DNA from 2 places in the Dictyoglomus thermophilum H-6-12 genome. Region 2 is predicted to be linked to the other one. Evidence: riboswitches for the same ligand, from Rfam matches in the RefSeq annotation. Region 2 holds a riboswitch; the other holds the start of a gene.
What was found. A riboswitch is a leader RNA that binds a small molecule or an ion and turns the genes downstream of it on or off. The one in region 2 is predicted to bind thiamine pyrophosphate.
Positions count from the first base shown of each region.

Region 1: linked by a shared signal. The riboswitch ahead of thiS (sulfur carrier protein ThiS) and the one ahead of DICTH_RS05560 (energy-coupled thiamine transporter ThiT) in region 2 are both predicted to bind thiamine pyrophosphate.

Region 1 covers NC_011297.1:1,485,973-1,489,391, reverse strand. The annotation lists gene thiH (2-iminoacetate synthase ThiH) at 1-508, opposite strand, end outside; gene DICTH_RS07480 (thiazole synthase) at 513-1,286, opposite strand; gene thiS (sulfur carrier protein ThiS) at 1,292-1,480, opposite strand; TPP riboswitch at 1,537-1,656, opposite strand; gene DICTH_RS07470 (YbgA family protein) at 1,700-2,647, opposite strand; gene DICTH_RS07465 (phosphotriesterase family protein) at 2,710-3,419, shown strand, end outside.
Region 2 covers NC_011297.1:1,116,178-1,119,596, reverse strand. The annotation lists gene gyrA (DNA gyrase subunit A) at 1-420, opposite strand, end outside; gene DICTH_RS05565 (thiamine diphosphokinase) at 496-1,155, opposite strand; gene DICTH_RS05560 (energy-coupled thiamine transporter ThiT) at 1,148-1,945, opposite strand; TPP riboswitch at 2,007-2,116, opposite strand; gene cysE (serine O-acetyltransferase) at 2,141-2,809, opposite strand; T-box leader at 2,936-3,158, shown strand; gene DICTH_RS05550 (TrpB-like pyridoxal phosphate-dependent enzyme) at 3,200-3,419, shown strand, end outside.

The DNA.
Region 1 (3,419 bases), 370 kb from region 2:
CTTTTACTAATATCTCATATTCCTCTTCTTCCATAGGGTAAACCTCTATGGAAATTTCAGAAAAATAATTTTTTGCAAGCTTTACTGCATCAAGTATGTACTCGAAAGGTGTATTTATTTTATCGCATCCCGTAAGAAGTAAAATACTATCAATATTCATTTCTTTGATTGCCTCATATTCTTTTACTATTTCTTGTTGATCAAGCTTCTTTCTAAAAATTTTATTTTTAGCTGAGAAACCACAATAATCACAAGGAGAAAAGCAGTAATTGGAAAGATAAAGAGGAGTAAAAAGAGTTATAGTCTTTCCAAAGTATCTCTCAGTAAGTTGCTTAGCTTTTTTAGCCATGAGTATAAGGTTTTCGTCAGAATTGTCCGTGAGAAGAATGATTAGTTCTTCCCTTGATATTTTAGCTTTCTCTAAGATTTTCTTTATATTAACCCCTTTATGTTCTAGATTATTAAGATTTTTCAAAATTTCATCTGCTTCTTTTAAGATTTCTAACATAATCTCACCTAATTCCTTTTATAAAATCTACTAATGGAGATGAAGCATCAGCATATTCTTTTTCTTGAGGAAGGCCAATTTCGTAAGCTAATCTTCCTGCTTTTACCGCTAAATCAAAAGCTTGTGCCATTTTAAAGGGATCATTTGATGTGGCTATAGCAGTATTTATGAGTACTGCATCAGCTCCTAATTCCATAGCTTTTGAGGCATGAGAGGGTTTTCCTATACCTGCATCAATTATTACAGGTAGAGATATTTCATCTATAATTGCTTTTAACAAGGTTTCACAGTCTATGCCTTTATTGCTTCCTATAGGAGAACCTAAAGGCATTACTGCAGAAACCCCTATTTCCTCTAATTTTTTTGCCACCACCAGGTCTGGTGATATGTAAGGAAATACTTTAAATCCTTCCTTAACAAGTATATCTGCTGCTTTTATAGTCTCTTCATTATCAGGTAATAGATATTTTAGTTCCCCTGATATCTCTATCTTTACCCAGTCAGAACCTGTCAGTTCTCTCCCTATTTCCGCAATTTTTACAGCTTCTTTGTGATTTCTTGCTCCAGAAGTATTTACCATTATTTTGGCAGTTTTGGGGAGGAAATCTAAAATAGAATATCCCTTACCACTTTCAGGATTTATTCTTCTTACTGCTACAGCAAACACTTCTATTTTGAGTTCCTCATGCATTTTAGGGATGATACTATAATCAGGTAATTTTCCTGTGCCTACAAATAAACGATTATTTACAACGGTGTTCGCAATAATCAAGCTCATGTTATTTAACCTCCTCCTACAAGGGAGACAATTTCTATATAATCTTCATCTTTTAACTTCATGTTTTCCCAGTTTTCCTTTTTTACAATCTCTCCGTTTACCAATACTACGATTTTCTCTGTGGGATAATTTAGAAAAAGAAGTAGGTCTTTTAGATTGCCTTTAAATTTTATTTCTCTATCGTTTACAAGCATGTTCTTCCCTCCTAATTAAACATAAAGGACCGCCCGGTTTATACCGAGCGGTCCTTTATTTTCCTTATGTTCTCTCCCTCCGCCGGCATTACCCGGGTCAGGTTCAAAGGGTCGAGACCGGGATTTTAGGTCTCCTCTCAGCCGAGCTTATCCCCTCAGCTCCCCTGGAAACCTATATTCAATTTTTAGTTTTAGAAATTATATCATAAAGATCGAGGTTTATTCAATATGTGTAAGTTCATCAGGATATGGATTTAGGTAGGTTTGATTTAAAAGGTACTGATCATCAAATCTATATGCCCAACTTTTTAAAATTTCAATAATTGGTCTTAAATTGATTTTTGCCTTTCTGTATAGATTGAGAAGATATAAAAAATGGTTTTTTTCTCCTTCTTTTAATTTTTTTGAAAAGTATCCATATATGTGGAAGATAACATTTGTATGGTTTCCTCTTTTAGGAATCACAGAAAGGGCCTCTCTGAAGAAAATGGTATATTTCTCTATTAATTCCTCAAAAGAGTATTTAGTTTGATTTGCCAATAGGTTTCCTAGCTCCTTTAGGTGTTTTTGGGAATAAGCCATAAGAAGATATTTATTATTCTGGTGAAATTCTATTAGGTCTCTTATTTTTGGGGGTCTTTCTTTTAGAATTCTCAAATCTGCCAATACAAATATTCTCGTCAAGAATCTTTCTCGAATTTCTGGATTTCTAAGTCTTCCCTCATCTTCTGCAGGAATATTGGGGAATTTTTCTAAAACTTTATGAGCAAAAAGACCTATTCCCTTAGAATGAAAGATTTTTCCTTCTTTATCTTTATAGATCATAGTATTTGATAAACCGCAAGAAGGTGATTTGCTTTTTAACAGAAAGCCATCTACCTCTGGAAGTTTACCTAAGAAATCTTCAGAAAAATCCAACATCTTATTGGTAAGGTCTAAGCCTGTTTTGGGCTGATAAACCTTTATTCTATTTTCTTCAACATATAATATTATTTTATCTCTTGGGACTCCAAGGCCTATAGAGATCTCAGGACATACAGTTATCACTTCGCAAAATTCTTTTAGCTTTAAGGCAAAGGCATCTCTTATTATGCCTCCATCATACCTCACAGGTTCTGAGGTAAGACAAGTGCTATATATTATTTTGGGTTTGTTAAACTTCCTCATATCTTATATTATATCTTTTTTTGTGAGAGAATATTTTAAAAAAAGAAATGAGGTGATCTATTATGATTATGACTGTAAGAGGGGCAGTAGATAGAAAAGAAATAGGGAAAAGTTTGGTACACGAGCATATTCTGGTGGATTTTTCCTCTGCTGAAGAACAGATAGTTATTGATGACAATTTAAGAAACGATATTGTGGAAGTTATGCTACCCTATTTAGTAGAAATCAAAGAATTGGGTTATAACAGCTTTTTTGAGTGCACTCCTAAATATGTGGGAAGAGATGTAAAGATTTTAAGAATATTATCAGAAAAAACCGGTTTGAATATTATAACAAATACAGGTTTTTATGGGGCAGGAGAGGATAAGCATGTTCCCAAAAAGTACCGGCAACTTTCTCCGGAAGATTTCGCAGAGATGTGGATTAATGAATGGAAAAATAGTATTGAAGATGGAATTAAACCTGGTTTTATTAAAACTGCTGTAAATCCTGGTCCTTTAAATGATATAGATGAAAAATTAATAAGAGCTTCTGCCTTTGCTCATCTTGAGACTGGACTTACAGTGGCGTGCCATACTGGAGAAAAGCAATGCGCTCTTGAAGTTGCAAAGATTTTTGAAGAAGAAAAAGTAGATCTTTCTGCTCTTATTATTGTCCATGCAGATGCTATTGAGGATTTTGATGTTCACCTTGAGTTATTAGATAGAGGGGCTTTTCTTGAATATGATTCCGTAGGAGGAAGGCCAATAGAATATCATTTAAATCTAATAGA
Region 2 (3,419 bases):
ATCTTTTTCTATATCTGCTATTAGTTCAGAGGCTATTGGAGATAGCCTTACTTCAGTATACCTCATTGCTGCAGGTTCGTCTCCATCTATGGAACCAAAGTTACCATGACCGTCTATAAGGGGATATCTAAAGGAGAAATCCTGGGCCATTCTTACTAGAGCTTCGTAAACTGCTGCGTCTCCATGAGGATGATATCTTCCTAATACATTACCTACAACGTGAGCACTTTTTCTATAGGGTCTGTTATGAAGTATTCCTGACTCATACATTGAGTATATGATTCTTCTTTGTACAGGTTTTAAACCGTCCCTTGCATCGGGCAAAGCCCTACCCACAATTACGCTCATGGCGTAATCTAGGTAGGAACTCTCCATCTCTCTCTCTAAACCAACTAAGATAATCTTGTTTTTTTCAGCCATAATTTTTACCTTTTTGTTTAAGATTATTTAAAAAATAAAAAGTAAACTCAACAATTCTTAATTTTAACACAAAAATTAGGTTTGGTATAGATGTATTACTAATAAGGTTCCTTTTTGTATACTAATTTTAGCTTGGTAACTAATAAACATATTACTTATGCCACGAGTAAGATTTCTATAAAGAGGTTCGTAATTAAGACCATATTTTAAGCCTTCTAAATAGATTCCCTCTACCACATCTGATAGAGGAATAAGGGAGAGAGTGTCTCCCTTATTCCCCCAAATAACTTTTTCCTCTTCTCCCTTCATAATATAAATTCTTAATTTCCTATCAACAACGTATGGTTCTATATTTAAATCTTTTAATCGTTCAAGAAAAAATATGTTTGCGAGGGTATGATCTATACGCCCTCCTAAAAGCCCTACAAAGTATATTGAATTAGGCTTAAATTTTACTGCTTCTTTTACTGCAAGTTCTAAATCAGTTTCATCTTTATCAGTAGGATAAATTTTCCACTCTACTTTGTGTTTGGTAAGTCTTTTCTCAATATCTTCTGTGATTGAATCTAAATCTCCTACAATAATATCGGGAAATATTCCAAGTTTTAGAGCAATCTTAGTTCCTCCGTTGGCACATATTACCTTGTCTACTGGGAGGATTTCCTCAAGCTCAAAATCAGTTATTTGACTTTCTCCATTTACAAAGATAAGTATTTTTCCAATGTTGTTATTCATTTTCTTTTAACCTTTGTACAATTATTAAGACAAAGGGAAGACACACGAAAGTACTGGGTACTACCACAAAAAGATTGTAGATAAGAGAGTAGATCCATGCTGGAGTTCCTGGGGGAGCATACTGGGAAAAGAAGATTACTCCAGATAGGAAATGAGCAAAAAGCCTTCCTAAGCCTCCAATGAATACACCAAGCTCTATTGGTTCTTGAGTTTTTCTAATATATCCTCCATATATAAGTAGAACGGTTCCTAATATACCTGCTATTATCAAGACGATCCTTGATACTGGATACCATTTAAGTTTAAATTCTAGATCTTTAATATCTTCTTCTATTTTGGTTTTGTCCTCTCCTGTGGCAGTTTGTAATTTTACTTTTAGATCTTCAAGGGTTTTTTGGGCTTGTGGAAGTTCCGAGGATATATTTATTACAAAACCTATGGTTCCTAAGAGAAAAACTATAGCAATAATATATGTAATAATTTTGGATATTTTTATATTTTTTACTACTCCAGAAAGTCCAATCAAACCAAAAGCTATTGGGTAATCAAGTAGGTATTGAAGCCAATGTACTACATACATGTCTTGTAAAGAGTGGATTACGCCATAAGTGAGTCCTACAAGTATACCAGGAATCGCTCCCCATCTTAGAGCAAAGACAAATAAGGGAAGCATCTGTAAGCTTATACTTCCTCCTTGGGGCATGGCACCGATTCTTAGATACCAAAGTAAAAGGGATAAGGCAATACTCAGGGCACCTTCTGTAAGCATTCTTATAGATCTTTTTTGCATCTTATAGGCACCTCCTCTAAAAAAATTTAAGGTTCCCTGCCAGCTATAAGGAGGGAACCTTAAATTTTTTTAATCCCTTCCCTACGCTGGCATTACCCAGATCAGGTTCAAAGGGTCGGTAGCTCCTGCTACCCTCTCAGCCTCGGATCAGAGGCTCCCCCGGGAACCTCAATATCTAATTTTTTTAAAATTATATCACATATCTCTCAATTTTTCTTTGATGAGATTTTCTAAATAATCTATTCTTTGCTCAAGATTTTCTATTCTTTTGTTTAACTCTTCTATTAGTTTTAACTCTGGATCCGGAACATTACCATGCTCGAGCATTTCTTTTGGAGTTAATTTTTTACCTTCTTGAGATACAATCCTTCCAGGAACACCTACTACAGTACAATTAGGAGGTACTGATTTTAATACTACTGAACCTGCACCGATTCTTGTATTATCACCTATAGTAATAGGACCTAGTACCTTTGCCCCAGCTCCTATAACCACATTGTTTCCTATGGTTGGATGTCTTTTTCCCTTTTCTTTTCCAGTGCCTCCGAGGGTAACTCCCTGATAAATCAACACATTATCGCCTATTTCTGTGGTTTCACCTATTACTACTCCCATACCATGGTCTATAAAAAATCCTTTACCTATTTTAGCCCCAGGATGTATCTCTATACCTGTTAAAAATCTATTTAAATGAGAAATAAGTCTTGGAATTACCGGAATTCTTAGATTCCATAAGAAGTGAGCAATACGATGTAAAAGAATAGCGTGAAACCCAGGATAACATAATATCACTTCTAAAAAATTTCTTGCTGCTGGATCTTTTTCAAAGACAGCTTTATAATCCGCAATTATGGTTTCTATAATTTTTTTCATCCTATTCACCCCAATTTATACTTCTTTGGTATAAAAATAACATATGGTTTTAAAATTATCAATAGTATATCCACTTTTAAAATCTTGTAGTATAATATCAAAAAAGTTAAAGATTTGTTAAAGGCGAAGAAGGGAAGAGTAGCCACAAGAACCAGGATCTCAGAGAGGTTAGCCTTAGGCTGAAAGCTAACTATCCTGGCTGTGGTGAATGGGCCCCGGAGCCTTGAGGCGAAATATATAAGTAGCCGAGACGGTTCTGCTTCCGTTATAGGGCAGAAAGTGAGGTCTTTTCAGACCTCATTAAGGTGGTACCACGAGAATAAGCCTTCTCGTCCTTTAAAGGATGGGAAGGCTTAAATTTTTATATAGGGAGGTATAATGATGTCGCAGGTTAAGTTTCTCCTTGATGAATCCAAGATACCAAAGGACTGGTACAATATTATTCCTGATCTACCTTTTCCGCTTCCCCCGGTTTATCACCCTGTTACTTTGCAACCTGTAAGTCCTGAAGATCTTGCTCCTATTTTCCCTATGGAACTCATAAAACAAGAGGTAAGTACAGAGAGATATATTGAAATTCCAGAAGAAGTGAGAAAGATAT